DNA from 4 places in the Nitratireductor sp. WH36-1 genome. Region 4 is predicted to be linked to each of the others. Evidence: riboswitches for the same ligand, from Rfam matches in the RefSeq annotation. Region 4 holds a riboswitch; each other region holds the start of a gene.
The links. Region 4 has a riboswitch for cobalamin ahead of AC4PTT_RS06200 ((2Fe-2S) ferredoxin domain-containing protein). Riboswitches for the same ligand answer to the same signal wherever they lie in the genome.
Positions count from the first base shown of each region.

Region 1: linked by a shared signal. The riboswitch ahead of AC4PTT_RS22115 (HupE/UreJ family protein) and the one ahead of AC4PTT_RS06200 ((2Fe-2S) ferredoxin domain-containing protein) in region 4 are both predicted to bind cobalamin.
Region 2: linked by a shared signal. The riboswitch ahead of AC4PTT_RS07380 (TonB-dependent receptor plug domain-containing protein) and the one ahead of AC4PTT_RS06200 ((2Fe-2S) ferredoxin domain-containing protein) in region 4 are both predicted to bind cobalamin.
Region 3: linked by a shared signal. The riboswitch ahead of AC4PTT_RS00225 (LLM class flavin-dependent oxidoreductase) and the one ahead of AC4PTT_RS06200 ((2Fe-2S) ferredoxin domain-containing protein) in region 4 are both predicted to bind cobalamin.

Region 1 covers NZ_JBZXDP010000002.1:631,826-639,503, forward strand. Annotated here, with positions in the region: gene cobD (threonine-phosphate decarboxylase CobD) at 1-1,023, opposite strand, end outside; gene cbiB (adenosylcobinamide-phosphate synthase CbiB) at 1,016-1,981, shown strand; gene cobO (cob(I)yrinic acid a,c-diamide adenosyltransferase) at 2,137-2,751, opposite strand; gene cobU (bifunctional adenosylcobinamide kinase/adenosylcobinamide-phosphate guanylyltransferase) at 2,753-3,289, opposite strand; gene AC4PTT_RS22115 (HupE/UreJ family protein) at 3,306-3,926, opposite strand; cobalamin riboswitch at 3,962-4,161, opposite strand; cobalamin riboswitch at 4,223-4,423, shown strand; gene cobW (cobalamin biosynthesis protein CobW) at 4,600-5,637, shown strand; gene cobN (cobaltochelatase subunit CobN) at 5,642-7,678, shown strand, end outside.
Region 2 covers NZ_CM178970.1:1,541,380-1,549,057, reverse strand. Annotated here, with positions in the region: gene AC4PTT_RS07395 (ABC transporter permease) at 1-1,088, opposite strand, end outside; gene AC4PTT_RS07390 (ABC transporter permease) at 1,101-2,105, opposite strand; gene AC4PTT_RS07385 (ABC transporter substrate-binding protein) at 2,220-3,872, opposite strand; cobalamin riboswitch at 4,150-4,361, shown strand; gene AC4PTT_RS07380 (TonB-dependent receptor plug domain-containing protein) at 4,487-6,349, shown strand; gene AC4PTT_RS07375 (ABC transporter substrate-binding protein) at 6,349-7,218, shown strand; gene AC4PTT_RS07370 (FecCD family ABC transporter permease) at 7,215-7,678, shown strand, end outside.
Region 3 covers NZ_CM178970.1:47,440-55,117, reverse strand. Annotated here, with positions in the region: gene AC4PTT_RS00255 (NAD(P)/FAD-dependent oxidoreductase) at 1-243, shown strand, start outside; gene AC4PTT_RS00250 (DUF1641 domain-containing protein) at 266-688, shown strand; gene AC4PTT_RS00245 (iron-sulfur cluster assembly scaffold protein) at 685-1,140, shown strand; gene AC4PTT_RS00240 (TetR/AcrR family transcriptional regulator) at 1,194-1,796, opposite strand; gene AC4PTT_RS00235 (crotonase/enoyl-CoA hydratase family protein) at 1,889-2,680, shown strand; gene AC4PTT_RS00230 (DUF1330 domain-containing protein) at 2,686-3,108, shown strand; cobalamin riboswitch at 3,342-3,538, shown strand; gene AC4PTT_RS00225 (LLM class flavin-dependent oxidoreductase) at 3,712-4,767, shown strand; gene AC4PTT_RS00220 (ABC transporter substrate-binding protein) at 4,767-5,756, shown strand; gene AC4PTT_RS00215 (FecCD family ABC transporter permease) at 5,781-6,950, shown strand; gene AC4PTT_RS00210 (ABC transporter ATP-binding protein) at 6,947-7,678, shown strand, end outside.
Region 4 covers NZ_CM178970.1:1,299,505-1,307,182, reverse strand. Annotated here, with positions in the region: gene AC4PTT_RS06220 (helix-turn-helix domain-containing protein) at 73-990, shown strand; gene AC4PTT_RS06215 (ABC transporter ATP-binding protein) at 1,040-1,825, opposite strand; gene AC4PTT_RS06210 (FecCD family ABC transporter permease) at 1,822-2,943, opposite strand; gene AC4PTT_RS06205 (ABC transporter substrate-binding protein) at 2,971-4,005, opposite strand; cobalamin riboswitch at 4,137-4,328, opposite strand; gene AC4PTT_RS06200 ((2Fe-2S) ferredoxin domain-containing protein) at 4,376-5,167, opposite strand; cobalamin riboswitch at 5,267-5,466, opposite strand; cobalamin riboswitch at 5,640-5,839, shown strand; gene metE (5-methyltetrahydropteroyltriglutamate--homocysteine S-methyltransferase) at 5,934-7,678, shown strand, end outside.

The DNA of each region.
Region 1 (7,678 bases), on a different replicon from region 4:
TTGAAGTGCGGCGCGCACGCGCTCGAAAGCCTCATCATCGCCCGGCAGGCCGATGCGCAGGCAATCCGGCCGTCCGGCGAAGCGCCGAACGAGAATGCCGCTGCGGCCAAGATGATCGAAAAGATCCGCCGCGCGCGGATGGCGCAGGAAGCGGAAGAGATCCGTTCCGCCGGCGATGGTCAGACCCTTTTCGTGAAAGAGCGCGTCGAGACGTAAGCGCTCTCTTTCGAGCCTCTGGCGCATGGCGCTTTGCCAGCCATGGTCTGCAAGCGCCTCGAGCCCGGCGTGGAGCGCCGGCCCTGCAACAGCCCACGGACCGAGCCAGCCTGAGAGTTTTTGGGCGCGTTCAGTGGAGGTGAGCGCGAACCCCAGGCGCAGGCCTGCGAGACCGAAGAACTTTCCGAACGAGCGCAGCACGAGGATGTTGCCGGCTTCCAGATCGCCGGCGAGGCTCTCGGCCTGCGGGCCGACATCCATGAAAGCCTCATCGACCACCAGAACGCCGCCATTGCCGCGCATGCTTGCGGCGAGATCCAGAAGGTCGCTTCGACCGATCAGCCGCCCGTCGGGATTGTTTGGATTGACCACCACGGCGAGCCGCGCGCCACGAAGCGCATCGAAGCTCTCCACCTCTTCGACCGCATGACCGGCCAGTGCGGCTGCGCGCGCGTGTTCGGCATAGGTGGGGCCGAGAATGCGGGCCGGGCCGGGTGCCAGAAGCGATGCGACCAGCGGGAGAAGAAGCTGCGTTCCGGGCGCGGCGATGACGTTTGCCGCAGACGGCGCGCCGTAATGCCGGGCCGCGTGCGCGGTCAGCGCGGCAATGTCGGCTTCTTCGGGCAGGCGCTCGACGGCGCTGGCAGGCAGGGGCGAAAAAGGATAGGGGTGCGGGTTGATGCCGGTGGACAGGTCGAGCCAGGGCGTCGGCGCGTCTGGAAACTGCGCCGAAGCCCGAACGAGACTGCCGCCGTGATCGGTCACCTTCTCCGCCGCCCGGTCAGCCAGTCGAGGCCTGATGTCCATTCTGATCGCCCTTTCATCCATGCTGGTCGAGCTCGCCATCGGTTATCCGCAGCAGCTCTTTCGCCTGATCGGTCACCCCGTCACCTGGATTGGCCGTCTTATCGCGCTGGCGGACGCGCGATGCAATGTCGAAACCCTTTCGCCCGGTGCGCGCCGTCTGAATGGCGCGCTTGCGCTGGTCGGCATTCTGATGCTCGCAGGTCTGGCCGGCTGGTTGATCCAGACGGCCCTTTCCGGCTGGGCCGGGCTGCTGGTCGCCGCTCTTGCCGGCAGTTCGCTGATCGCCCAGCGGAGCCTTGCAAGCCATGTGAAAGCGGTGGCGGACGGGCTGGACGCCGGCGGGCTTCCGGAAGGCCGAAAAGCGGTTTCGCAGATCGTTGGCCGGGACCCCGAAAGCCTCGACGAGGCCGGGGTTTCGCGGGCGGCCATCGAGAGCCTTGCCGAAAACTGCTCCGACGGCGTGGTTGCGCCGGTGTTCTGGCTGGCGGTTGGCGGACTGGCGGGCGGCGCGCTCTACAAGGCTGCGAACACGGCCGATTCCATGATCGGCCACAAGACCGCGCGGCATCTTCATTTCGGCTGGGCGGCGGCGCGTTTCGACGATCTGATCAACCTGCCCGCTTCGCGCCTGACGGCGTTTCTCTTCATTGCCGCCGCGTTCTTCATGCGTGATGCCTCGGCCGGAGCGGCGTTGCGTGCGGTGCGCCGCGATGCGCGCCATCATCGCTCGCCCAATGCCGGCTGGCCGGAAGCGGCGATGGCGGGTGCGCTGGGCCTCGCCCTTGCCGGCCCGCGCCGCTATGGCGGCGAGGTGGTGGATGACGCGGTGATGGGCGATGGCGGCCGCCGCGAGGCCAATGCCGGCGACATCCGCCGGGCGCTCACGCTCTATCGGATTGCAGACGGGCTTTTGATCGGGCTTGTGGCGGTGGCGGCGGGGCTTTGGTATCTGATTTGATCCGTGGCAGCGACGTGGTGCGTGGTTCGACAAGCTCACCATGAGGTAGGGAGAGACGCTGCAATTGCGTCTCCATGCTGATGAACAGGCTCGCAGGATACCGCTTCCCTCAAGGTGAGCTTGTCGAACCACACACCACCTCAAAGCAGGGCGATCTAAAACTCGATGCCCTTCTGCGCTTTCACACCAGCGGCGAAGTGGTGTTTTACCTGCCCCATTTCGGTGACGAGATCGGCGGCCTCGGTGAGCGCTGGCTTGGCGTTGCGGCCGGTCACGACCACATGAAGGTCGTCGCGCCGGTTGGTCAGCGTGGTCACGACGCGTTCAAGATCGAGATAGTCGTAGCGCAGTGCGATGTTCAGCTCGTCGAGAACGACAAGACCGATCGTCGGATCGGCCATCAGTTCCTCGGCCTTTCCCCACGCCCGCTCGGCGGCGGCGATGTCGCGCTGGAGATCCTGTGTTTCCCAGGTGAAGCCCTCGCCCATTGTGTGCCAGGAGACCTGATCGCCAAAGGCGGCGAAGGCATCCTTCTCACCGCAATGCCATGCGCCCTTGATGAACTGCACGACACCGACGCGGCGGCCATGGCCGAGCATGCGCAGCGCAAGACCGAAGGCAGCGGTGGACTTGCCCTTGCCCGGCCCCGTATTGACGATCAGAAGCCCCTTTTCGACCGTCTTGTCGCGCACCTCGGCATCCTGAACAGCCTTGCGTTTGGCCATCTTTGCCTTGTGGCGCCCGGCTTCGTTTGCGTCGATCTCTCGCATGTCACTTCACTTTCATGGGCAGGCCGGCAACCACCAGCGTGACGCTGTCGGCAGCGGCGGCGACTTTCTGGTTCAGGAACCCCGCCTCATCGCGGAAACGGCGGCCGAGCGGGGTTTCGGGCACGATGCCGAAGCCGACCTCATTGGAAACGAGAACCGTGGTTCCCTCTCTTGCGGCAAGAGCTGCAAGCAGTCGCTCGGCGGCAGGTTTTAGCTCATGGTCGTTGAGAATGAGATTGCTGAGCCACAGGGTGAGGCAATCGACCAGAACCGTTTCGCGGGCCGGCAGGGTTTGAAGCATGCCCGGCAGGTCGAGCGGGGCGTCGTGGGTCTGCCACGCCCCCGCTACTTCCCCCGGCCCCGCCACTGCCCCCTTGCGCCGCGCGCGGTGAATGGCGATGCGTTCGCGCATCTCGTCATCGAAGGCCTGGGCCGTGGCGATGTAGTGCCAGGGCGCGGGCGCGGCTTCGATCAGCGTTTCGGCATGGCGGCTCTTGCCGGAGCGCGCGCCGCCCAGAACGAAATGAAGTGAACGCATCGTCAGATCCGCCGGCTCAGCCGACAAGTTGTCCGGCAAGGAAGGTTATGCCGACACCGACAATGGCGGCGCCAGCAAGCCGGGGCTGCATGGCCTCTACCGCCCAGCCGCGCGAGCGGACGAGAAGATAGACGCCAAGCGCGATGGCGCTTTGGATTGCGGCAAGGCCTGCGAGATAGGCGATGAGCGGCGTCTGTTCGCTGCCGACAATGGCTTCGCCGAAGGCATAGCCATGGAACACGCCGACCACCAGGAACAGAGCGAAGACGAGCATGTGGCTTTCCACGGCCCGACCGCGCGCCAGAAGCCAGCCGCCAGCAAGAACGCTTGCCGCGATGACGATTTCGGCTGCCGGAAGATCGAGCAGCATCAGATGCAGGCCGACGCCGACAAGCGAGCCGGCAACAAAGAGAAGCGGCGCGAAAAGGCTCATGCCGGCGACGGCGGCAAACAGGCCGGCAGCGAGGATGAAGGCCAGATGATCAAGCCCGATCACGGGATGGGCGAGCCCTGAGACCAGCCCTTCGTAAAGGGTCGTGGGCGTCTGCCCGTCCATGGCGTGATGGGCGTGGGCGCTGGTTGCGAAGAGCGATGCAAATGCGAATGCGGAAAAAGTGCGCAGGAAACGCGTGTTCATGTCTGGTCCTTTCCCCTCCACCCGAGGGTTGCGGTGTTTCTTTCAGGCCGTCGGCAGGTTTCCTGGCTCACGGGTCGATGCGCTTTCCAGCCTTCCCAAGGCGTCATGCCTCAGTGGCGATCAGGAAAACGCTCTCCGCTTACAGTTGCGGGGGCAGCCGTGGTCTTGGCGCGATTGCGCCGCACCACGTTCCCTCTGGGTCCGCTTCAGCGGAACCGACAGCGGGCGGAGCATACAAGAATCGCCACGCCCCGCAAACGCTTTGTTGCCCGCATTGACAGACGTGGCGGGCGAGCCGTAAATGCGCAGCAGACGGTCCTTCTCCCGCAATGGAGAGGGCTAAGAGGGAATGCGGTGCGGGCCTTGCCCAATGCCGCAGCTGTCCCCGCAACTGTAAGCGGAGAGCGCACCTGACACGCCACTGGGGTTTGCCCTGGGAAGGCTGGAGAGCGCATCGACCCGTGAGCCAGGAAACCTGCCGTCTGCGAATGAAATCCTGACCGCCTGGCGGGTGTCCCGGGCAAGGAGTGTGCATTGTGACTGCTGACAGCGCCGCTGCGCGCCTTCTCCCGACCATTCATGGTGTCTCTGCCAGTACGCGGCCGCAAAAGGCCCGTGCGCCCCTCACCCGCGTCTTATCGTTCTCCACACTCCATCACCTGAAGGATATCCCATGACCACGAGTTTCGACCGGGTTCCCTGCACCGTCGTGACCGGCTTTCTCGGCGCCGGCAAGACGACGCTGATCCGCAATGTTCTGGAAGGCGCGCATGGCAAGCGGCTGGCGATCATCGTCAACGAGTTCGGCGATGCCGGCATTGATGGTGAGGTGCTGAAGAGCTGCGGGCTGGACAATTGCCCCGAGGAAAACGTTCTCGAACTGGCCAATGGCTGCATCTGCTGCACGGTTGCCGATGATTTCGTGCCGGCGCTCGACCAGATCCTCGCACGTGAGCCGAAGGTCGATCACATTCTGATCGAGACGTCCGGTCTGGCGCTGCCAAAGCCGCTGGTGCAGGCCTTTCAGTGGCCGGCAATCAAGAACCGTGTGACGGTCGATGGCGTGATTGCCGTGGTGGACGGGCCGGCGCTTGCCGACGGTCATGTGGCTGCGGACATGGACGCGCTGGATGCACAGCGCGCAGCCGACGATTCGCTCGACCATGATGATCCGATCGAAGAAGTGTTCGACGACCAGGTGGCCTGCGCTGACCTGATCGTTCTGTCGAAGAACGATCTTCTGGATGAGGAAGCCGCCGGGCGCGCCCGCGCGCGGATTGCGGGGCATCTGTCGCGCAATGTGCAGATCGTGCCGAGCGCGCATGGCAAGGTGGACCCTGCCCTGCTGCTGGGTCTCGGGCTTGCCGTCGAGGACGACATCGAGAACCGCAAGACGCATCACGACGATGCGCATGACCACGAGCACGACGATTTCGATACATTCGTTGTCGATCTGCCATCGGTTCTGCGGCCCGAAGATCTGGAAGCGCGTGTCAATGCGGCGGTGGAGACCGGGGAGGTTCTGCGCCTCAAGGGCTTTGCGCATGTGAAGGGCAAGCCCATGCGCCTGCAGGTGCAGGCGGTTGGTCCGCGCGTGTCGCACCATTACGACCGCCCGTGGAAGGCCGGCGAAGCCGCCGAGACGCGGCTTGTCGTGATCGGCCTCAAGGGCATCGACCGCGCGCGTATCGAAAGCCTTCTCTCGGCCTGATCCGATGCACATCCTCGCCACCACCAGTGCCTCACTCGACGATCTGATCGAGCCTGTCGATCTGCAGCAGTCGCCGGCGGACATGGTGGCGCTGTCGTTCACCGACAGCGATCTGGCGGGGATTGCCTCTGCATGGCAGGCGCAGCGCGAGGCTCTGCCCGCGCTGCGACTTGCCGCGCTGCGCGACCTGAGACACCCCATGTCGGTCGATCTGTGGATCGACAACACGGCAGCGCATGCCCGCGTTATTCTGGTGCGGGTGCTGGGCGGCTATGAGTGGTGGCGCTATGGCTGCGACCGGCTTTCCGCACTGGCCCGGCAAAAGGGCATCGCGCTGGCGCTGCTTCCCGGCGAATGCCATCAGGACGACGCGCGCCTGGCCGAGCGCTCCACCGTTTCGCCGGAAGCGCGCGCGGCGCTGCTCGCCTGCTTCCGCGAAGGCGGACCGGACAATATGCGCGCGCTGACCATGCAGCTTGCGTGCCTTGCGGGGCGGGACATCGAAGCGCCGGAGGCGGAACCGGTGGCCAAGGCCGGTTTCTATGCGCCGGGCCATGGCATTGTCGAAGCGTCGTTCTTCCCGGCCAGTGCGAATGCCGACAGGCCTGTCGTGCCGATCCTCTTTTATCGCTCCATGCTGCTGGCAAGCGATGTTGCGCCCATCGACGCGCTGGTGGAGGCGCTTGAGGAACAGGGGCTGTGTGCGGTTCCCGTTTTCGTTTCCAGCCTGCGTGACCCGGTTGCCGCCGATCTCGTGCGCAACGCCGTGGAGGCGTTGGAGCCGCAGGCGCTTATCACCGCGACGGCCTTTTCGAGCGGCGCGGAGCCCGGCGAAAAAACGCTGTTCGACCGCTTTGGCGTGCCGGTTTTTCAGGTGGTCACCGCCACCACGCGGCGCGAAGCGTGGCAGGAAGGGCAGCGCGGTCTCGCGCCTGCGGACCTCGCCATGCATGTGGTGCTGCCGGAACTCGATGGCCGGCTGATGGCCGGCGCGATTTCCTTCAAGGATGAGGCGGCGCTGGATGAAGGGCTTTCCTTCGGCGTTCAGCGCAACCGGCCCGAACCGGCGCGCATCCGGCAGGTTGCGGCAAGGATCGCCGCCTTTCTGAAGCTCGGTGGCACTCCGGTGGCTGAGCGCCGCATTGTCGTTCTCATCCCGGACTATCCAAGCGCGCCCGGCCGCACCGGCTATGCGGTGGGGCTCGACGTGCCATCGAGCGTGCTCGCCATGCTGCATGACCTTGATGAAGCGGGTTATGCGGTTTCTGGTGTTCCGGAGACCCCAAGGGCGCTGATGCAGCAGCTTGAAGAGCCGTCGGAAGCGCTTTCGCTGGATGAATACCGGTGCGCTTTCGATGCGCTGCCCGAAGAGGCGCGCGAAACACTGCTCGCCACCTGGGGACCGGCGGAAGGCGATGCGGAAGATGGCGTCTTTCCGTTCCGCGCGGCGCGGTTCGGCAATGTCACCGTGGCGCTTGCGCCGGATCGCGGGCGCTCGGCAGACCGACGCGTGGACTATCATGACCCGACGCTTGCACCGCGCCATGCGCTCGTCGCCTTCGGCCACTGGATGCGGGAGGGGCTCGATGCCCATGCGCTGATCCATGTGGGTGCGCATGGCACGCTGGAATGGCTGCCGGGCAAGACCGTGGCGCTGACGGAAACCTGCTTTCCGGAGATCGTGGCTGGTGCGCTGCCGGTGGTCTATCCCTTCATCGTCAGCAATCCGGGTGAAGCGGCGCAGGCCAAGCGCCGGATCGGCGCTGTGACGCTTGGGCATCTGACGCCGCCGCTGGCGGGCGCAGGGCTCTCGCAGGACCAGCAGGAGTTGGAACGGCTGGTGGACGAATATGCGCAGGCCGACGGGCTGGACCGCCGCCGCCGCGACCGGCTGGCGCAGCTGATCGTGGAAACCGCCGAGCGCACCGGTCTGACCCGTGATGCCGGCGTTGAGGACACGGGCGACACGGATGCGGCGCTGATGCAGATCGACGCCTGGCTCTGTGATCTGAAAGATTTCGCCATCAAGGACGGGCTGCAC
Region 2 (7,678 bases), 240 kb from region 4:
GCGAAGACGGGCGGAAGCGCGGGATGCACATAGGCGCGCAGAAGGCGGCTCGATTCCTTGATGCCGGTGCCCCAGTCGGGACTTTCGGGCGCAAGACCGAGGCCGAAATAGCCAAGCGTGCCGAGCAGAATGGTTGTGTAGCCGATGCGCAGGCACACATCGACGATGAGCGGCCCGCGCGCATTGGGCAGCACTTCCCAGAGCATGATGTACCAGGGCGTTTCACCCCGCGTCTGGGCGGCGGCCACATAGTCCCGGGTCTTGATGTCCATGACGAGGCCCCGCACGATGCGGAAAACGCCGGGCGATGAAGCAAACACCACCGCAACGAAAATGTTGAGCTGGTTCGAGCTGATCGAAATGATGCCGAGCGGATCGGCGTCGAAGACGAGGCCGACATAAATCCAGCCGCCGATCAGAAGCGTCAGTGCAAGCTGGATGGCCAGCAATTGCGGGCGGCTGCGATAGCGCGTCCAGAACAACGTCACGAAAAAGATGATCGGGAATATGAAGAAGGTGCCCGCCATCCATTGCGGGATCGGTGTTTCGCGGATGCCCGGCGTGACCAGCAGATAGAAAAGCAGGATGACCGGGAAGGCCAGCACCAGATTGGCGAGGAACGACAGGAGACTGTCGATGCGCCCGCCATAATAGCCGGCGGGCAGACCAAGCGTGGTGCCGACCATCAGCGCAAAAAGCGTGGCCGCCGGGGCGATGATAAGCACGATCTGGCTGCCATAGACCATGCGCGAAAAGACGTCACGCGCGAGCCTGTCGCCACCGAAGAGGAAAGCCTGTCCCGTCTCCGGCTCGATGGCGCCGGGCAGCACGTTCTTCATGATCGGGAACTGCGCCAGCGGGTCGAAGGGGGCGACCGTGCCGGCGAAGATTGCGGTGAACAGCCAGAAGCAGCAGATCATGACGCCGGTAATGCCAACGCCCGTGTCGAAAAGCTGGCCGTAGAGGCCGAGCCGGCTGCGAAAGCGCAGGCTTAAAACCAGAATGATCGCCAGCGCCACCCAGACCGGCCAGAAGCGCGCCAGAACGCCAAGAATGATGCCGAAAGTTCCAAGATAATCCACTTGCATCGCGCGTCCTCCCTACTGCACGCGGATGCGCGGATTGAGATAGGCATAGCCGACATCGGAAATGAGCTGCGTCGACAAAACCACGAAAACCGAGACCAGAGAGCAGCCGAGCAACAGGTCGATGTCGTTGTTGCTCGCCGCCTCCACCAGCGTGAAGCCAAACCCCTGGTACCGGAACATCACCTCGACGATGACCACGCCGGTCAAGAGCCAGGGGAACTGGAGCATGATGACCGTGAACGGTGCGATCAGCGCATTGCGCAGCGCGTGTTTGAGCACGACGGTGCGGAAGCCGAGCCCCTTGAGGCGCGCCGTACGGATGTATTGCTGCGTCATCACCTCGACCATCGAGGCCCGTGTCATGCGCGCGATATAGCCGATGCCGTAGATCGCCATGGTCATGACCGGCAGCGTGAAATTGTAGAACGAAATGCCCTGTCGCGTGGCGGTGGCGGCGGAGCCGTTGAGCCAGCCGAGCCAGGAAGCGAAGATGACGGCGAAGATCACGCCCGACACATATTCGGGCGTCGCCGTGGTGGCGATGGAGGCGACCGAAAGGGTGCGGTCAGTGCGGCTGCCCTCCCGCATTCCGGCCAGAACGCCGATCAGAAGCGCCACGGGCACCATCACCACCATCACCCAGAACATGAGGATGCCGGTGGCGCCCAGGGCCGGAAAGAGCTTTTCGGCCACCGGCACCTTGAACTTGGTGGAGCAGCCGAAATCACCCTGCAGAATGCCGCCGTAATAGGGTTCGGCGGGTTCGTCGCAATAGGAAAACCGTGGCGTGGCGACGCCCGTTTCGGGGTCGATGTTGGGCTGTTTCTGGACGACGCCGAGCCATTGGCCATAGCGCACAAAAAAATTCTGCCGGTAGCCGTTCTTCTCAAGCCAGCTTTCGAGCTCTTCAGCCGAGGAGCGCATGTCGAGCTGGCTGATCGCGAGCTTCTTGAGATTGGGCTCCAGATTGACCAGAAAGAACACGACAAGGGTCAGGCACAGCATCGTCAATGCCATGACGCCCAAACGTCTCAGTATAAATCCAAGCACGGTTTCCCCTTCCCCCGTTTACGGAGGTTGTTGTTGGTTGCCTGCGCAATGGGGGCCCGTGCGGCCCCCTTGTTCCGGGTCTCAGCCCTCGTCGAGCCAGACCTTTTCCAGGTCGATCTCGAAGGTCTGGTGCATGCCGTGGTTCATCACGGTCTCCACGGAGTGATTGTAGAGCTTGCGCCAATAGGGCTGGATGATGATGCCGGAGCCCTGAAGGATCTCTTCGATCTGCTTCATCACCTCGCGGCGGCTGTCGGGGTCCGGAATGGCCAGCGCCTGTTCGATCAGCTTGTCGAGTTCGGGATTGGAATAGGCGGACTCGTTCCACGCCTCGCCGGTGCGATAAGCGAGCGCGACCACCTGAATGCCGAGCGGACGCATGTTCCAGTTGGTCATGGACAGCGGGTATTTCGTCCAGTCGTTCCAGAAGGTCGAACCCGGCAGAACGGTGCGCTTGACCTTGAAAACCGCCTCGCGAAGCTGTGCGGCAATGGCGTCGCCGGTGTTCTTGTGCCAGTCCTCGTCGACCGAGATCAGCTCGTGCTCGTGCTCCATCTGGCCGGCCTCTTCCATCAGCGCCTTGGCCGCGTCCACATTGCGCTCGATCTTGGGCAGCTCCGCATACTCGGGATGGATCGGGCAGACATGGTGGTTCTCGGCCACCTCGCCGGCATTGTCGTAGCCAAGCGCCAGAACTGTGGCGTTGTCCACGGCCATCTGCAGCGCGCGGCGCACCCGCTCATCGTCATACGGCTTGTTGTTGACATTGGTGCGGGCCACAATCGTGGTTGCCGTGGTGACCTCGGACTTGACCAGGCCAATGGCGTCGAGAATGTCCACGAAATCGGCGGTGGTCTCGTAATTGGTGTGGATCTCGCCGGATTCAAAGGCGCTTACCATGGCCGATGGATCGGTGCCGTAATCGATGAATTCGATGCCATCGAGATAGGCCTCGCCGCCCCACCACTTGCCGTCTTCGCGCTTCTTCAGTTCGACGCGGTTGCCCACTTCGTATGAAACGAGTTCGAAGGGACCGGTGCCGATGGGATTGGCGATGAAATCACGGCCCGTCTCATCGAAGCTCGGATGCACGATCAGGCCCGGATAGTCGGCCATGCCGGGAATGATGGAAATGTCAGGGGCAGACAGGTTGAGCTTCACCGTCATGTCGTCGACCTTCTCGATCGCGCCTTCGCGCGCCTTCTTGGTCTCCGGATCGATGAGTGCAGCCATGCGGGCGGGCATGGAGTTGCCCTCCACCGTCTGATCGCACCAGCGGTTGAAGTTGTAGATCACATCGTCTGCGGTAAAGGCGTCGCCATTGTTCCAGGTCACGCCCGGACGCACGTGGAGAATGTACTCGGTGGCGTCTTCGTTGACCTCCCAGCTCTCCAGAAGCCGGCCCTCAAAGGTGAAGTCGCGCGTGTATTTCACCAGCGGCTCAAGCGTCTGACGCATGGCGTTCGCGATCTCGGACCAGTCGGCCGTGCGCGGGTCTTTCGGATCCTTGATGAACATGGCCACACGCAGCGTGCCACCCATTTTGGGCTCCTGAGCGAGCGCATGGGTGGGCACGGCAAGGCCGAGCATGCCATAGGCGGCGGCTGTCGATGCGCCGAGTGCGCTTGCGAGCGCCAGGAACTCACGTCTGTCCATTTTTCCGACGCGCGCTTCGTTCGCCATTTCGGCGACGCGGGCTGGCACTTTCTCGCCATTGCTCTTGAAAAACGTCATCGACGCACTCCCATTTCTTGCCGTTATCAGTTTGTGTTCAGCATTTCCCATCGCGCCAGCGATGTCAAAAAACGACCGGGGCCAATGGTAAGTTTTGCAGGTTTTTCGACCGTTGAAATGACGAGTTTGCGACAAATGAGCCGCAAAACTGACAAATAAAGCCGATTTCGCAACAATTTTCGAAACCTGTACTGACAATCCCCGCCACTTGCGCCGTTATGGGCGCAACAGCCGCCCCACAGGCCGCGATTGACGCTGCCGGAGCCAGTTGGTAAGCGATTTTTTGTTCGCTTGAGGTGCTCCGGCAGGCACTCGCATGCCGGGGAAAAGGGAACACGGAACGGCCCTGCATGATCAGGCCGCAGCCGTGGCTGCTCCCGCAACTGTGAGCGCCGAGGCTCCTCCTATGCCACTGGGTGCAATGCCCCGGGAAGGCGAGGAAGCCGATGAAGCGCGAGCCAGGAAACCTGCCTTGAGCCGTCACCGACCGGATGCGGGACGCTTCCGGGGCTGTGGATCTCGCAGTGGTGACGAAATGTCATCGCTGGCGGGGGACAGATTCAGACAGCCATCGCTCTCCAGCAAAAGAAGCAGCATTCTCATGGAGAGCACGCATGCCATCCAGACGTTATCGCACCCGGCTCCTGCTCAGCGCTTCGGCGCTGCTGACGGGCCTTTCAGCCACCATGGCGGGCGCAGAAGACTATGTGCTTGAAAAACTGGTCATCACGCCCAACCGCACACCGGCAGAGGCCTCCACCGTGGGGTCGACGGTGAACGTGGTGGGCCGTGAAGAGATCGAGGAACAGTCCCTGCCGCTGGCCGTCGAGTATCTCGACCTGCTGCCGGGTGTGAGCCTCTCATCGCCGGGTGGCGTTGGCGCGGAGGGCAGCCTTTCGATCCGCGGCGCGCCGCGCCGCTATGTGAAGACGCTCTATAACGGCATCGACATTTCCGATCCGACCAGCCCACAGGTGCAGACGTCCTACCAGTATCTTCTGTCGGGCGGCCTGCAGAGCATCGAAGTGCTGAAGGGATCGCAGAGCACGCTTTACGGCTCCGATGCGATTGCCGGCGTGATCAGCCTGTCGACGCTGGGCGACATCGAACCGGGCATCGCCCATATCATTCAGGGCGAAGGCGGCTCGCACGGCACGGTCGGCGGCTCCTACGGCTTCAGGGCGGCGAACGAACAGTCGAAACTCTCCATCAACGCAACCGGCTACCGCACCGACGGCATTTCGGCTGCGGCTACGGGCACGGAGCGCGATGGCTATGAGAACGTCACCTTCGACGTGAATGCCGAGCATGCATTTTCCGACGTGTTCTCCGTATTCGGCTCGGCGCTCTACATCGACGCGGAAGCCGAGTTCGACAATCAGGGCTTCGGCACCATTCTGCCGAGCGACAATCTGACGGCGACCAACCACAGCAAACAGCTGGCCGGCCGCGCCGGCTTCAATCTCGACCTGATGGACGGCCGCTTCCGCAACACGGTTTCCGTGCAGGCCTTCGACCTGGAACGCTCCATCACCGGCACCGCGTTCGACGGCTCTTATGACGGTCGCCGCTACAAGGCCGATTATCTGGGCGCATTCGACGTCAATGAATGGCTGACGGTTCAGGGTGGCGCGGATTACGAACGCCAGAGCGCAGTCTTTCCCGCCGGCATGTTCAACCCCCAGATCGATTCCGATTTCTGGATCGCAGGCGTCTGGGGCGAGGCCATTGCCACGCCGGTAGAAAACCTGACGCTGACAGCCGGCCTCAGGCAGGACGAGCACAGCGAATTCGGCGGGCACACCACATACCGGGCAACCGCCTCCTATCTCATCGATGCGACCGGAACGCGTCTGCACGGCTCGGTGGGAACCGGCTTCCGTGCACCCAGCCTCAACGAGCTTTTCGGTCCGTTCGGGGCAAACCCCAATCTGCGGCCTGAAACCAGCTTCGGTTTCGACATTGGCGTGGAGCAGCGTTTCTGGAACGACAGGGCAATCGCCGACATCACCTATTTCCAGCTCGAGATCGACGATCTGATCGGTTACACGACCCAGTATAACCAGATCCCCGGCACGTCGCGCATGCGCGGTGTCGAGGCCTCGCTCAGCTATGCCGCGACCGACTGGCTGGACCTCACCGGAGCCTACACCTACACGCATTCGGTGGATCAGAACGATGCACGGCTGCCGCGCGTGCCGCGCCACGAGATCGGGCTGGTCGCCAGCGTTCGGCCTGCCGAGAAATGGACCATTTCGGCCTCGGCCAAGGCGGCCATCGACACGGTGGACACGGGCAATTTCAAGCTGGACGATTACCTGCTGGTCAACGCCAAGGTGGCCTACAAGCCGACCGAGGACACCGAGCTCTATGTGCGCGCGGAGAACCTGCTCGATCAGGATTATCAGACGGTGCGCGGCTACAACACGCCCGGCTTCTCGGTGTTCGCCGGGTTCCAGGCAAAGTTCGCGCCCTGATGCGTGAGCGCCGGAAACGCCTCTCCCGCCTTTCCGGCCTGACATTTCTGGCCGGCGCGCTTCTCAGTGCGCCGGTTTCAGCTGCGCCCGAGCGGGTCATGTCGCTCAATCTGTGCACCGATCAGCTGGCCATGACGCTTGCCGAACCGGAACAGCTGATCTCGGTTTCCTTCCTTGCCCGCGAGCCGGACCTTTCCATGCTGCATGAGAAGGCGCAGGGTTTTCCTGTCAATCGGGGTCTTGCCGAAGAAGTGTTTCTGGAAAAGCCGGACCTCGTGGTGACCGGCACCTACTCGCTGCACAACACGACCGCGCTTCTGAAACACCTCGGCTTCAGGATCGAGGAGTTTTCCTTCGTGCAGACGCTCGACACCATTCCGGGCGAAATCCGCCGCATGGGCGCGCTTCTCGGTCAGGAAGCGCGGGCCGAGAAGCTGGCCGATGATTTTTCGCGGGAGCTTGATGCCATCGCAAAAAGCCAGTGCGACATGCGCCCCACCATGATCGCCTATGATCAGAACGGGGTGGCGCTTGGCAGCGGAACGCTGGCCGATTCCGTTATGCAGGCGGCGGGCTTTGCCAATCTCGCGGCTGATCTCGGACTGGTGGGCGTTGCGCCCTTCCCGCTCGAACAGGTCATCGCCGCCCGGCCCGACGTCATCGTCACCAGCGCGTCAGAGGGCGCGCCCACCCTTGGCGAACATGTGCCGCGCCATCCGGCAATTGCCGCGCTGCCCGACACGCGCATCGGCGCATTCGTGCCTGCCGGCGCATGGTCCTGCGGGTCGCCCGCCGTGATTGAAGCCGTGCGCGCGCTGGCAAGCCTGCGCGCCGAAATCGCGCCCTGCCCGCAGGACGCCACGCAATGAAGCTCTCCATCTCGCTCGCAATGCTCGCCCTTGCGCTCTTCATCCTGTCGCTCCTGGTCGGGCCGGCTGCGCTTGGGATCGGAGACAGCATTGCAGGGCTTTTCGCCGGCGGCGGTGAAGCAGCCGCCATCATCATGCGCGAAATCCGCCTTCCGCGCGCTCTGCTCGGCCTTGCCATCGGCTTTTCACTCGGCCTTTCCGGCGCGGTGCTGCAAGGGTTTCTGCGCAACCCGCTCGCCGAACCCGGCGTGATCGGCGTTTCGTCCATGGCCGCACTCGGCGCGGTCGCCGTGTTCTATTCGGGGCTTGCGGGAAGCTCGCTCTACGCGCTGCCTGCCGGGGCGCTGATCGGTGCGCTTGCCGCCGTGCTCATCCTGCTTGCCATTGCAGCGCGTCAGGGCTCCACGCTCACACTCATTCTGGCCGGCGTCGCGCTATCGAGCCTTGCCGGCGCGCTGAC
Region 3 (7,678 bases), 1.3 Mb from region 4:
TGTCACAACCAGTGCCCGGTGATCGCCAACAACATCGCCGGCGACATCCGGCTTGGCCGCACGGTCGATGCCTATGACGGCAAGGTTCAGGCCGTGGCGCAGATGGGTCTCGAGGCCGGCATGCCGCTCTGGTACGACTATGACGAGGACGTGCATCCCACCCCGCCGACCAAGGTCGGGGGACTGCTCCGCAAGGCCTTCAATCGCGGGATCTACTGGTCCGTCGCGCGCGGCATCATCTGACATCGGCATCCGGAGGAAAACAATGAACGATACAGTCATGGACACGCCCGAAGCCGCTGCCGGAGCACCGAAAGCGCTCGCCGCAATGGATGGAGCCACCGAGCGCGGGCTCGTGGAGCTTCTCGAGAAGCTTGCACCGCTCCTGCAGGGCCGCCGTCTTCACAATCTGGTCGATCTCGCATCGCTTGCATCCGACGGCGTCGACATGTTCGACGACGCGATGGTGCAGAAACTGATGAAGGCCTATGAGGAAAGCGTGGGCGCTGCGTGGAACGTCGGCAATGCCGCGCGCTATGCCGCGACACAGACCGCACAGGCCCAGGTGCCATCCCTTCTCGGCCTGCTGCGCGTGGCCGGCAATGAGGATGTGCGGCGCGGGCTTTATTTTGCGCTGACCTTTCTGTCGGTTCTCGGCCGGCAGATGAAGGATGACGGCGTCGAATGAGCGCCGATGCGGACCTGGCCGCGCTCTATCAGCGCGGCCTGCGGGATCTGGCCGCCGGGGTTCGCAATGACAGGCGGCTTGTCCCGGCGGATGCCTCAATCACCCGGACGAGCCGCACCTGCGGCAGCACGGTAACGCTTGATGTGCAGTGGCGGGGCGATGCGATTGGCGCGCTTGGATGGCGCACGCGCGCCTGCACACTCGGCATGGCGTCTACCGCCATCGTCGTGCGCCATGCCACTGGAGAGACCTGCGCCGGCGTCGGTGAGATTGCCGGTCTGCTGCACCGCCTTCTGGCGGGAGAAGCGGTCACTTTTCCCGAACCCTGGCGGGATCTCGCCATGTTCGAGGCGGCGCGGGCGTTTCCAAGCCGTTTCGGATCGATCCTGCTGCCGTTCGAGGCAGTCGCCGGCGCATGTGCCGAGCGGGGGCAGCCCGGCACCGCGCTTTGACACGTTCAGAAGGCATGGGTTTTCCAAAGCCCGTTGTGCGGGGGAGGCCTCGGTCAGGCTGCCGTGCTCTGTGTCGGGTATGACGAATGGATCAGCGTTCTGGCGGCCTGTCCGGCGGATTCTGCATAGTCTGCGTCGCGGTGCACCAGAAGCGTTGAGAATACGCCGTCGAGCAGAACCACAATCTGGCGGGCGATCGCCGCAGGATTGTCGATCCCGCTTTCGGCGAGTTCGCCTGAAAGCCAGTTCTCGAATTTCTTCTTGTGGCTCGCGCCGATCACCATGGCTGGGTGTCCCGGCAGATTGGCCAGCTCGGCTGCGGTGCGCAGGAAGCCGCAGCCGCGCCATGCGGGATGGCGCGCGGATCGGGCGACGCCCGTGAAAATCGCCTCAACCCGGTCCGCCACATCGCCTTCAGCACTCCTGAACCAGCTTTCGAACAGATCGAGATTTGGCTGGTCGCGGGAACTGAGATACTCGGCGACGAGGTCATCCTTGCTTCTGAAATGATAGTAGAAGGTCTTCTTGGTTACGCCCGCTTCCTCTGCAACGGCATCGACGCTGACGGCGCGAATCCCTTCCCGATAGAACAGCTTGCTTGCTGCATCGACGACCCGTTCGCGGGCCGGTTTGGGCTTGTGCTGTTTCGTGTTCATCGGATGCCGCAACCATGTATACTAACCAGTGAGTTTCCATGCAGCGTGCCCGGTCCTAGCCTTTCTGTCAATTCAACTGGAGAGGCAGGAAAATGCAGAACACCGTGCTTTGCGAAAGGAAGGGGCGTATCGCGCTTCTGACGCTGAACCGCCCGTCGAAACTGAACGCTCTGAACTACGCGACCAATGATCGGCTGCTGTCGCTGCTCGATGAGATCGAGGCGGATGAGGCAATCGGCGCCGTGGTGGTGACAGGGGCGGGGGATCGGGCGTTTTCGGCTGGCGGAGACATACATGAATTCGCCGAGAGCATAAGGCAGGGCGCAGAAGAAGCGGTGCGCGCCTTCTGTCGTCGCGGCCAGCAGATGACGGCGCGCTTCGAGGCGTTTCCCAAGCCGGTGATTGCGGCGGTCAATGGCATCGCCTTCGGGGGCGGCTGCGAGATCACCGAAGCGGTGCATCTGGCGGTTGCCTCCGAGCAGGCGATTTTCGCGAAACCGGAGATCAATATCGGCATTCCGCCGACATTTGGCGGCACGCAGCGCCTGTCGCGACTGGCGGGGCGAAAGCGCGCGCTGGAACTGCTCCTGACGGGAGATACGTTCGGGCCGCAGCGCGCCCATGAGCTGGGGCTGGTGAACAGGGTGGTGCCTGCGGAAGATCTGCTTCCTGCGGCGTTTGAGCTGGCGGAGCGCATCCTGCAGCATTCGCCACTGGCGGCCGCCCGGATCATATCGGCCGTGACGCGGGGCATAAACACGACGATTGAAGAGGGGCTTCTGATCGAGCGCGAACAGTTTGCCCGCATGTGCGCGACGGCAGATGTGCATGAAGGGCTCGACGCATGGATCGAACGGCGTACGCCCGTCTATCAGGGAAGGTGAAGCAGATGACGCGTTACACCGGTTTCACCAAGGAGATCTGGGAGGCGTTTCGGGCGGATGCACGGCCGGGGCCGGTCCAGATGCTCAATCTCATCAAGCTGCGTGAGCGGGCGGATTATCCGGATGGCCGGGTGGCAAGCGGTCGGGACGCCTATGCGGAATACAGCCGGATCAGCGCGCCCGTTCTGGAACGGCTGGGCGGGCGCATCGTCTGGCGGGGCGGTTTCGAGCTGATGCTGATCGGCCCGCAGGCAGAGGCGTGGGACATCTGCTTCATTGCCGAATATCCATCGGTCGGCGCGTTTGCGCAGATGATGCGCGACCCGGCCTACCATGAAGCGCTGCCGCATCGTCAGGCCGGCGTTACGGACAGTCGGCTCATCCGCTTCGCCCCGCAGCCCGGCGGTGTGAATTTCGCCGGGGGCTGAAGGCGACTTCCGGTTGCTAGAGCCCTGATCCTAGAGCAGTTTGTAGAACTTCTCGAAGGCGAGATAGGTCGACTTCACGTGCTGCCGGGCAAGCCATGATCGAGGCGCTCTCCTCATCGCTTGCGCGAATGGTGGCCTTGGCGAACCGGTGCATGTTGCGGCAAGCCAGCTGCGCGTCGGCCGTTCTTTCGCGCAAACGCCATTCGCGGTTGCGTCGCGGTTCCTTCGCGGATAGGGTCGCCGCCGCATGCGGTTCCGCCTTTCGCGGATGAAAAGGGAACCCGGTGCGGTCTGCCTGACAGACCAATTCCGGGACTGCCCTCGCAACTGTAAGCGGCAAGTTCTTTCCAATGCCACTGGCGAAAGCCGGGAAGGCGGACCGAACGTTCGAGCCGCGAGTCAGGAGACCTGCCTCATGCATAGACCATGAACGCCGGACGAGGTGCGCCGGCAGGAGGCCCAGAATGCATGCAGGCGCTTTGCCGGCAACGAGTCCGTCTATCGAGACGTCACGTCTCCGATCCGTTTCCCGATTTCCTTCGGCGCAGGCCGAATTCATTCGACTGATCCCGGGCAGCGTCACGCCTGACCGCGAGACCCGCCATGCGCGTTGATCTGGCAGGCTTTGCCCGCGAAGGCGCGCTTGGCGACCACCGGGCGCTGATGCGCCTTGTCGAACGGGCGGACGCGCTTGGTTTCGGCGGCATCTGGTTCAACGAATTTCATTTCGGTCGCGAAACGCTGCCCTATCCGTCCACATTGCTGCTTGGCGCGGAGGTGCTGGCGCGCACGGAGAGGCTGCGGTTCGGCACGTCGATCCTCGTTTTGCCGCTCTATCATCCGCTGCTGCTTGCCGAGCAGATCGCGCAGCTCGATTTTCAGAGCGGCGGGCGTATGGATGTGGGGATCGGGCGCGGCACCGAGCCCGGCACATTCACCGCGCTCGAGATTTCGCGCGATGACGCATCAAGGCGGTTTGCCGAAGCGCTGAGGATCATGATCGACGCCTGGACGAAGCCACATTGTTCGGCGGATGGCGGGCCGTGGCATTTTTCCAACGTCTCCGTCGGGCCGCCGCCGGTGCAAAAGCCGCATCCGCCGATCTATGTCGCCGGCGTCTCGGAAGAGACGGTCGACATCGCCGCCGGGAACGGTTTTCCGCTTCTTTTGAGCCTTGAACCCAATGAAGCACGGCAATTGCCCGTGTTTCATGCAGCACTTGATCGCCATGGTGGATCGCGCGCGCCGCTCGTTGCTTCATCGCTGTCGCGTTATGTGATGATCGCGCCGACCCGGGCGGAGGCCATGGAGCGGGTCGATGCGCTTCTGGAAAAGCTCAATGCACGGCGCACGGCACGGGCGCTGGAGCGTGGAATGCAGCCGCCTGCGCCGCGTGATCGCGCTGCCATGCTGGCGGATTTCACCATCGCCGGAACGCCCGAGGATTGCCTTGCGCAATTGCGCGCGCTCTCGGCGGAGACCGGCGCGAACAGCATTCGCTGCCTGTTCAGCGCCAACGGTCTGATTGCCAACGATGTGGCGCTCGCCGGCATGGAACTGTTTGCAGCGGAGGTCATGCCAGCGCTCGGCCAGCCAGACCGATCCCTATCCCAAGTTGAAAGCGCCGGCGGCATGCCGGCCATACAAGGAGTGAATTGATGTCGCGATTAACCGGTCTGCGCGGGCTTGCGGTCGCAGGTTTCGTTCTGGTGTCTGCGCCCGCCTTTGCCGATGAGGCGGGCTTTCCCTACACGGATGAGAATTGCGGCTACACCACCACCTATGACGCGCCGCCGGCGCGGGCGGTGACGGTGAGCAACAACGCCACGGAGATGATGCTGGCGCTTGGTCTGGAAGACCGCATGGCCGGGACCTCCTATATGGCGAACCTCAAGATCAGCCCCCAATACGAGGCGGCGTACAACACGGTTCCCGTGCTTTCACCGCTGGTCGCCACCACCGAACAGCTGATCGAGGCGGAGGCCGATTTCGTCTATGCCGGTTATCCGGACGGGTTCAGCGAAAGCCGCCACACGCGCGATCAGCTTCACGATCTGGGCATGAAAACCCGCCTCAACACCGAGGGCTGCAATCTCGGCAAGTTCGGGTTTGAAGAGCTCTATGCGGAAATCCGCTCCATGTCGGCAATCTTCGGCGTGCGCGAGCGCGGCGAGGCTTTGATCGCCGACATCGAGGAGCGCCTTTCCGAGGTGGAAGCAAAGCTCGATGGCGTTGAGGCCATGCCGGTTTTCATCTTCAATGGCGGCGAATCCGCACCGCGCGCCGTGCTCGGCAACACCATGCTTTCGCATGTGGTCGAGCGGGCCGGCGGGGCGAATATCTTTGGCGACGTGGCAAACCGCTATGGCCAGGTCTCCTGGGAGCAGATCGCCGAACGCGCGCCTGAATACATCGTTGTCTATTATTCAGGCACGGCCGGTGGCCAGGTGGTCGGCGATCCGGCCGGTGAGCTGGGGCAGGCGCGCATCGAGATCCTGAAGGCCAACCCGACGGTGGAGAATGTGCCCGGCATTGCGGGCGAGAAATTCGTCACCATCGATTCCGTCTGGGGACAGCCGGGGCCGAGCTCCATCGATGCGGTGGAAAAGCTCGCACGGGCATTCCATCCCGACCGGATCGAAAAGTAGCCGGCTTAGATACGGTTTCTAACGATGCATGCACCGGCCTCCAGAAAGGAAAAGGCGAACAGCCATGAAGCGCTGATCGCCATCCTCCAGTCCGCGCCGCCCGCGCGGGGCGGGGCCGTGCAGCATGGTCTTGAGGGTGTGGCGTCGCGGCGTGGCGTTACCGGCTATGCGCTGGTCATCGTCCTGATGGTTGCGCTGCTTCTCGGCGTTTCTCTTGCCGGGCTGATGCTTGGCTCGGTGCATATTCCCGGCGGCACGGCGCTTGCCATTCTCGCCAATCTCGTGCTCGGCGACGGGCTTGTCGAACCGGACTGGCGCACGGCTTACGAAACCATCGTCGTTCAGACGCGCATGCCGCGCGTTTTCCTTGCGGCTCTTGTCGGGGCGAGCCTTGGCGTGACGGGCATGACGATCCAGTCCATCGTTCGCAACCCGCTGGCGGGGCCGAGCATTCTGGGCGTTTCGTCCGGTGCGGCCACCGGTGCTGTGGTGGTGATGCGCTGGGGGCTTCTGGGGTTCGGCGCGTTCACGCTGCATATTTCGGCCTTTCTGGGCGGGCTCGTCACGCTGTTCGTGGTGTTCTGGGTGGCGCGCACCAGCGGCCAGATGACCCCGACACGGCTTGTGCTCGCGGGCGTGGCGATGAGCGCCATTCTGAGCGCGCTGACGAGCCTGATCGTGCTGACATCGCCCGATCCGCAGCTTGCCTCCCGCGTCCTGTTCTGGACACTGGGCGGTTTCGGTACGGCGCAATGGAAGCTCATTCCCATACCGCTTGCCGCCCTTGCGCTCGGGCTTGGCGTGATGCTGGTGCAGGCGCGCCGGCTGAACCTGCTGATGGCCGGAGATGAGAGCGCGGTGGCGCTCGGCCTCAATGTGCAGCGCTTTCGCCAGAGCATGTTCGTGCTGGCGGCAGCGCTCACCGGCATCACCGTGGCGGTGTCCGGTGTGATCGGCTTTGTCGGGCTCATCATGCCGCACATCGTGCGTTTCCTTGTCGGCGCGGATCATCGCCGCGCATTGCCGGCGGTGGCGCTTCTGGGGGCGAGCTTCACCATTGGCGCGGACCTCGTGGCGCGCACGGTCATCGCGCCGCTGGAGCTGCCGGTGGGCATCGTCACCGCGCTGGTGGGCGGGCCGTTCTTCATCTGGCTGCTGCGGCGCGATGCGCGCGCGCTGGGCGGTGCGCGATGAGCATGGAACCGGGAACGCTCGACCTGCGCTCGGTCACGTTTCGCGCGGGCGACAGGGTGCTTGTCGATGATGTGTCGATCAGCGTTCGAAAGGGCGAGATGGTCGCTCTTTTGGGGCCGAACGGCGCCGGAAAATCGAGCCTTCTGCGCACAATCTATCGCATCAACCGGCCGTCATCCGGCTCGGTTTTCGTCGATGGCGAGGATGCCTGGCGGCAGCCGACCGAATGGGTGGCGCGCAATGTGGGCGCGGTGCTGCAGGACATGCCGGCGGAATTTCCGCTGACCGTGCGCGACGTGGTGGCCATGGGGCGCTCCGCGCACAAGCGGCTTCTGGAGGCAGACACGGCGCATGATCACGCGCTGATCGCGGCAGCGCTCGAACTCTTGGGGCTGACGGCGATGCAGGAGCGCGCGTTCCGCACGCTGTCGGGCGGCGAGCGGCAGCGCGTGCTCGTCGCGCGGGCGCTGGTGCAGCAGCCACGGCTTCTCGTTCTTGATGAGCCGACGAACCATCTCGACATTCACCACCAGCTCCAGCTTCTGCGTTTCATGCGCGGGCTGGGCACCACGGTGGTTGCCGCGCTGCACGATCTCAATCTGGCGGCCATGTTCTGCGACCGGCTGTGCGTTCTGGATCATGGCAGGCTGGTTGCGGCGGGCACGCCGGACGCGGTGCTCACACCGGCGCTTCTGAAGCGGGTCTACCGGATCGACGCGACGATAGGG
Region 4 (7,678 bases):
AGCGCGCAGTTTTCCACGTTTTCAGGGGCAGGACGATCAATGCGGCAAAATGGAGATGCACCGGAATGGCGCATGGTCGGAGGCAATGCGATTGCCATTCCCGGTGCACATGGAAGGGTGGAGCGCCTGACATTCGACAATGGTGTCGCCATCTATCGGTCGGAGATCGAAGCCGAAGCAGACTGCCGTTTTACCGTGACAAACCGGTTGCCCCAGCCGTGGATCGGCTTCTCTGTCCAACTCGCCGGCGGCGCAGATTTCAGCACCCCCATCGGGACCACGGGCCCCATGGCCGAGAACACGCTGAGCCTCATGAGGGTTGGGCCCTCCGGCTTCATCCTGGATGTTCGCGCTGGAACGTTGATACGGCATACCGGCGTGGCCATCTCGCTACGCCTTCTCAAACGCCAGCTAAACGGAAATCAGCCGATGAGGCTTGCCCCCTTCATGGCGCGTGGCAAATCACTGGAGCGCCTTGAGAGCATTCCGCTTCCAGCCGGCGTCAAGACGCTGGCCACAAGCCTCTTCGGCCCCAGCATAGATGGCCCGTTGCGGGCCATGACCATTGAAGGCCTGGGCAAGCAGCTTTTCAGCCAGGCGATGACCGCTTTCTGCGAATATGATCCGGACGGCGAGATGTTTACCGAATGGGAGCTTATGCGCTTCGATGAACTTGTCGCCCATGTGAAAGACAATCTGAACGACGGTGCGGCTGCACGAAACTTTGCAACGCGCGCAGGTCTCAAGATCGCGCGGGTGGAGCAGATGTTCAAGGTGTTGCGCGGCGTGAGCCTTGCCGCCTTTCTGCGCACCGAAAGACTGCGCACGGCCCGCCGCCTGCTGCTCGATGAAAAGTGCCAGGTCAGCGAAGTAGCCTACCAGTTGGGATACCGGCATGTCGCCAATTTCTCACGCGCCTACCGGGCTCAATTCGGAGAATCACCGGCAACGACGCTGCACAGACCGAGACGAAAAACACCGCGCGGATAGTCTGGGAAAACCGTCCGTTTCAAGCGGAGTTGGTATGGCGACAGGAAGCTCAGGCCCCGCCCTGCCGCTCCATCTCGAACGGAGCAATCACCGGCGCCCCGTTCAGTTCGCCAAACTCTGCGTCCACGCCGTAGGTCGCGCGGATGGTTTCCTGAGTCAACGCGTGCTGCCAGGGCCCCTCGGCAATAAGCTGCCCCCTGTGCAGCAGGGCGATCCGGTTGGAGAAGCGCGCCGCCAGCGCCAGATCGTGTATGGCGACCAGAATGCCGACACCCCGCTCGCGCACCTGATCGGCCAGAAACCGCAGGGTGAAAAGCTGGTTGCCAATATCAAGGGCGCTCGTCGGCTCATCGAGCACGATAAGCGGCGTCTGTTGCGAAAGGGCGCGCGCAAGCATGACGCGCTGGCGTTCTCCGCCGCTGAGCGCATCAAGGGAGCGGAACGCAAGGCTGGAAAGATTGAGCTTTTCCAGAACTTCCTCCACCAGCGCAATGTCGCGCGCGCCCGGGCTCATACCCATATAGGGCGTTCGCCCCAGAAGACAGGCATCGAAAACGCTGACCGGAAAACCGTCCGGCGTGCGCTGGGGAACATAAGCCACGAGCCGCGCCCGCTCCCTTGCCGAAATGCCAGCGATGTCGCGCCCGTCGAGCAGGACCCGGCCGCTTTCGAGACGCGTCTGACCGAGCATCGCGCGGACCAGCGTGGATTTGCCGGCGCCATTTGGCCCTACCAGACCGACGATTTCGCCAGGTCCTACCCGTAACGATATGCCGTCGAGAACGGCGTTGTCGTTCAGCACCCGCCGCAGATTGTGCGCTTCAAGAAGGGTCATGCGAAAGCCTCCCGCCGCCGCGACACGATCAGGTGCAGAAAGACCGGAACACCAACGAAGGCAACGACAATGCCCACCGGAAGGACCGTCGGGCTGAAAGCCAGCCGCCCGATCGTGTCGGCGGCCAGAAGAAGCACTGCGCCGCAGATTGCTGCGAAGGGCAGCAGAAGCCGGTGATCACCGCCGATCATCATGCGTGCCAGATGCGGCCCGATCAGTCCAACGAACCCGATGACGCCCACAAAGCTGATGACCGAGGCTGCGGAGACGACGGAAAAGAGAATGGCGAAGGTGCGCAGACGGCGCACATCGACGCCCAGCGAACGCGCGACATCATCGCCGGCGACGGTGAGTGCGTTGAGCTGCCAGGCTCTTGCCTGGATCGGAATGAGCACCGCGAAGAGAACAGCGGCGCACAGACCGACCGCATCCCACTGCACCCCGTTGAGGCTGCCAAACGTCCAGTGCACGACACGGGCCAGCTGCTCTTCGGTGGCGACAAACTGGACCGCAGCGGTCAATGCGCTGAACAGATACATCAGCGCAATGCCGGTGAGGATCATCGCCTGTGCCCCCATGCCCCGCCACCAGCTCAACGAAAAAACGGCCAGCGCGCACAGAAGCGCGCAGACAAAGGCCGACAGGGGGACGAAATAGACGCCTGCCGCCTGAAGACCGATACCGAACATGATGGCGACGGAAGCCCCGAAACCGGCAGCCGAGGACACGCCGATCGTATAGGGGCTGACGAGCGGATTGCGGGTAATGGCCTGCATGAGAACGCCGGACACGGATAGGGCAGCGCCGGCCACCAGCGCCATCACCACACGCGGCAGGCGCAGGTAAAGCAGAACCCGCGCCGCCTGTTCGTCCGATGATCCTGGCAAATAGCCGAGGCTTGCCCGCTCCATGAGAACGAGCGCAAGCGTTCCGACACTTGTATCGTTGATGCCACGTACGGAAACCGCTGCGGCGGCAATCATCAAAAGCGCGAATGACAGGGCGATCAGCAGAATGCGTCGCCGTCCGCCCTCCCGATACCGGGCGGCAAGGCCCCTGCCTTTTTCGACCGAGGCGGCACCTGTACCCCCGGCTTCGGTTTCAAGCGTATCGGTCATCGGCCCCGCCCCGTCATGTCAGCTTGCTCAGAAGTCGCCCTGATAGGTCATGCCCGGCTGATAGGGCAGTCCCTGGAAGTCCTCGATCCAGCGACGCATGGCCTCTTCCGGATCGACATCCTTGAACAGCTCTGGATGCGCCCATTTGGCGATCTGCAGCGCGCCGGTGATCTTCGAGGAGCCGCCGGCGAGGTAGTAGTTGATGACGTGGACGTTCTTCGCCTCTGCCGCCGGGGTGGCGCGGATGTCCTCACGCGCCATAAGCCCGTCCCATGTCGCCTTGTACTGCTCTTGGGGGATGGTCGTGTAAGCGCCCGGTTCCAGCTTCACGATCAGCGACGGCACGCGCGCGACCAGTTCCTCCGGATCGATGGTGAAGGCGTTGGGATTGCCACGCGCGGCCGGCTCGTCCTCAATGACGATTTCGCCAAAAACGTTCCTGCCACCACCGGCTTCGATCATGTCGTGCCAGCCAGAGCCCGGCGTGACCGTCACCAGCGGGCGCTTCTCCTCCAGATAAACCGGCACCGGCTCGACGCCCTCAAGCCGCTCGGCCAGAAGCGCTTTGTAATCCTCATAATAGGCGGCGAGATCGGCCGCCCGCTCTTCGCGACCGAAGAGCTTGCCCATCAGCTTGACGTTCTCGACATGCTTGAGCGTATCCCAGGAGGTTACGACCAGAACCGGAATTCCGAACGGCTCAAGCTGGCGCGCCGCCTCCTCGTAAACGCCGTTGCGCGGCAGAATGACGAGATCCGGCTTCTTGGCGATGATGGCCTCGTAATTGGGCTCGCTCTGCCCCTGGCCCACCACGTCGTCGGGGCCGAATTCCGGCCAGTAGGCAGGATCGCGATAGGTGCTGGCGCCGGTGCCAACCACCTGCTCGATGGCGCCGATGGCGCGTGCGAATTCAACCGAATAGCGGTTGAAGATCACAGCGCGCTTGACGGGCAGGTCGACATCGACCTGACGCCCGACATCATCGGTAATGGTTTCTGCGAAAGCGGATTGGGAGAGTGACAGCGCGACAATGGCAGCGCCGAGAACGGACTTGAACAACATGATCACCTCGATCGACACGGGGCGCCGGGAGGTGCGTGAAAGAGCGCCCGCATCGACCGAATGCGCCGCAGGGCGTCCTTGCACCCCGCGAGACCGGTCTACGCTACCCTCTTGCCGGACACCTCGCCGACAATTGCGTTTGCGCCAAGGCCGGTCTCCTGGCTCGCGGCTCAAGCGTTCGAATATCCCTTCCCGGCCGACTGACCAGTGGATCGATACCGAACTCGCCGCCTACAGTTGCGAGGGCAGCCGCAGACTGGGACGAACCCGTCCTGCGTTCCCGTTTCATCCGACGTTGCGGAACCGTGGCGCGCAATCGTTAACCTGATCTGACCTGCAAGGCCAACCGTTTTCCTCCCCGCCGCTACCATTACCTGTTTAAAGTCCCGCGAAGCCGCTGTTTGCGACCGGTCGGCTCATAGGCGAAATCGGCGACAACGCGTCCCCCAAGCAGGTGCTCTTCAATGATGCGGTCTATCGCATCCTCATTCACGCCACCGTAATAGGTGCCTTCGGGAAATACCTGAAGAACCGGCGCGAGATTGCAGGGGCCGAGACAGGTTGCTTTCGCGGTCATGGTGCCATCCCCCGTGTTGCGCAGGTTCAGTTCCTTCTGCCGGTTGCGCAAATGACACCACAGAACGTCCGCCCCGGCAGCGTTGCACGCCCCGCCCTCACACACCAGAACCCGCCTTTTCTGCGCCGGCACCAGAGAGCCTTCCCGCACCGGAGTTTCAGCGGGAGGAACGGCCGGCTCCTGGACAATGTCGCCGATGAGACCGCCAAGAAGCCGTTCAAAATGTGCACTGCGGGCAATGTCGGATGCTATGCGGATGGGTGGCCAGCCGCCGGATGTTTCGGCTTGCCAGCGCCGGAGCGATTTCGACAGCCAGTTCCGGAAGCTCGGCTCCATCGGAAGCAGGAGCGGGACAATCACGATCTCAGAATGATGTTCTGCCCGCAGCTCCAGAAGTGCGGACCGCAAGGACGGCGTCCCCTGTTCGGAGAAACAGTACTGAACCGCCGTCACACCTTCAAAACCTGCGGCCATTTCAGCGAGGCGCGCCATCTCGCCATGAGGTGCAGCAGCAAAAGCCGACTTTGCAAGAAGCAGGATCGCGCGGCTTCCCTGCCCTTCATTCAATAATGCATTCGTATCCACTGCCATTCCTCGAGCTGATGCGATCGGGAACGGCAGGGAGATCGCGCGTCGGAACCGGATATTCCGAAGCACGAGCTCCTGTGGCATATCCCGACCACGGAACTTCACACGATCAGGCAGGTCTCCTGGCTTGCGGCTCATCACAGCTTCACCCGTCTTCCCGGCATAACGCCAGTGACATGATCGGCAAAGCGGCTCGTCGCTCACAGTTGCGGGTCAGCTCCGGATTTGAACCGGATTCCCTCTTAGCCGCCGACCGAGACAGGTCTGCCGACGGAACCTTGACCGCTTCGAAAAGTATACTCAGACCCGCGCCTGTCAACCGTCTGCCGGCCGACCCGCGCGCGCACATGGACCAACTCCGGAACAGGATTTCCCGACAGCTAAAATAGAGAGGCACATCACCCTTCAGGCAAGACGTAAAGATATAAACATTTCTTTATATCATTCTTGACTTTCCGCCGCATTGCGAGGAATCTGGGCGCGTCGTGGTTCTCGAACCTGCCTTCAGGCGGATTCGGGCTAAGAGGGAAGCCGGTTCAAATCCGGCGCTGCCCCCGCAACTGTCAGCGGCGAGCCGAAATCCATTCAAGTCACTGGACAGACGTCCGGGAAGACGGATCAAGGCCGAGACCCGTGAGCCAGGAGACCTGCCATGACGAAACAACGTCAACGGGCGGGGTGTCCGGTGTTCGTCATGCGGCGGCCGTTCAGGCCGCGGTCTGCGTACGCCCCCCCCCCCGCCCCAAACAGCATCGGGTGTGCCATGTCTGAACGTTCAATTCCTGTCTCCACGCTCGGCGTGCCGCGTATCGGCCGCCGCCGAGAACTGAAACTCGCCCTTGAAAGCCATTGGTCCGGCAAAAGCAGCGCAGAAACCCTTCTCCAGACTGCAAGGGAACTCAGGGCCGAGAACTGGAAGGAGCAGCGCGATCGTGGCGTTGCAATCATCCCTTCCAATGATTTCTCACTCTACGATCAGGTACTGGACACCAGTGTGATGGTCGGCGCGGTTCCGGCAGACTATGGCTGGCAGGGTGGCCCGGTGCCGCTTGACGTCTATTTCGCAATGGCGCGCGGCAGCCAGGGCTCCAGGGATGCGGGATGCGGGCACCCCGGCGGCCACAAAGCGCAGGAAATGACCAAATGGTTCGACACCAATTACCACTACATGGTGCCGGAATTCTCCGACGACCAGGTCTTCGCCCTCTCCTCCACCAAGCCGCTGGATGAGTTTCTTGAAGCAAAAGCGCTCGGCATCCATACCCGGCCCGTACTCCTTGGTCCGATCACCTTCCTCAAACTCGGCAAGTCCAGCGATGCAGGCTACGATCCGCTTGCGCTTCTGCCGCGCCTGCTGCCTGTTTATGAAGAACTGCTTCGCAAGCTGAAGGAGGCCGGAGCGGACTGGGTACAGATTGATGAGCCGGCCCTCGTCACCGACCTCATTCCCAACGAACAGGATGCCTATCGGCTTGCCTACCGGAAGCTTGCAGCCGCTACCCCAGATCTCCGGATCATGCTTGCAACCTATTTCGGCGGGCTCGGCGGCAATCTGGAAACCGCGCTTTCCCTGCCTGTGGCCGGCCTTCACCTGGACCTCGTTCGCGCGCCGGAGCAACTCGACGCGGTGCTCGCCGCTGCGCGGCCGGATCTGGTTCTGTCGCTTGGCGTGATCAACGGCCGCAACATCTGGCGCGCTGATCTGGCTTCCCTCGCAGACAGGCTCGGGCCCGTCGTCAAGGCGCGCGGCGCAGCGATGGTCCAGCTCGCTCCGTCCTGCTCGCTGCTCCATGTACCCATCGATCTGGAACTGGAAACCACGCTCGACGCCGACCTGCGCTCCTGGCTTGCATTCGCCCTGCAGAAAATGGACGAGCTTCATGTGCTCTCCGATGTTCTGTCCGGGAACGGAGCAGACGTTGCCGGTGCCCTGAAAGCAGCAGCCGATGCCGTCGCCGCGCGGCACGCCTCCCCCAAGGTCAGCGACCCTCTGGTTCAGGGCCGCATGGCGCGGATCAACGACGAGATGAAGACGCGCGGCGCCACGTTTGTCGAGCGCCAGAAGCTACAGGCTACCCGGCTCGGCCTGCCCGCCTTTCCGACCACCACGATCGGCTCCTTCCCGCAGACGCCAGAGGTTCGCAAGGCAAGAGCCGCACATGCACGCGGCGAGCTTAGCTTTGTCGACTACGACACATTCCTGAAGAAGGAAACCGAAGCGACGATCCGCTGGCAGGAGGACGTCGGCCTCGATGTGCTGGTCCATGGCGAGTTCGAGCGCAACGACATGGTTCAGTATTTCGGCGAGCAGCTTTCCGGCTTCGCCTTCACCCAGCACGCCTGGGTGCAAAGCTATGGATCGCGCTATGTCAGACCGCCGGTTATCTACGGCGACGTATCCAGGCCCACTCCGATGACCGTTTCGTGGTGGCAGTATGCCCAGTCGCTGACGGACAGGCCGGTCAAGGGCATGCTGACTGGCCCTGTGACCATTCTCAACTGGTCTTT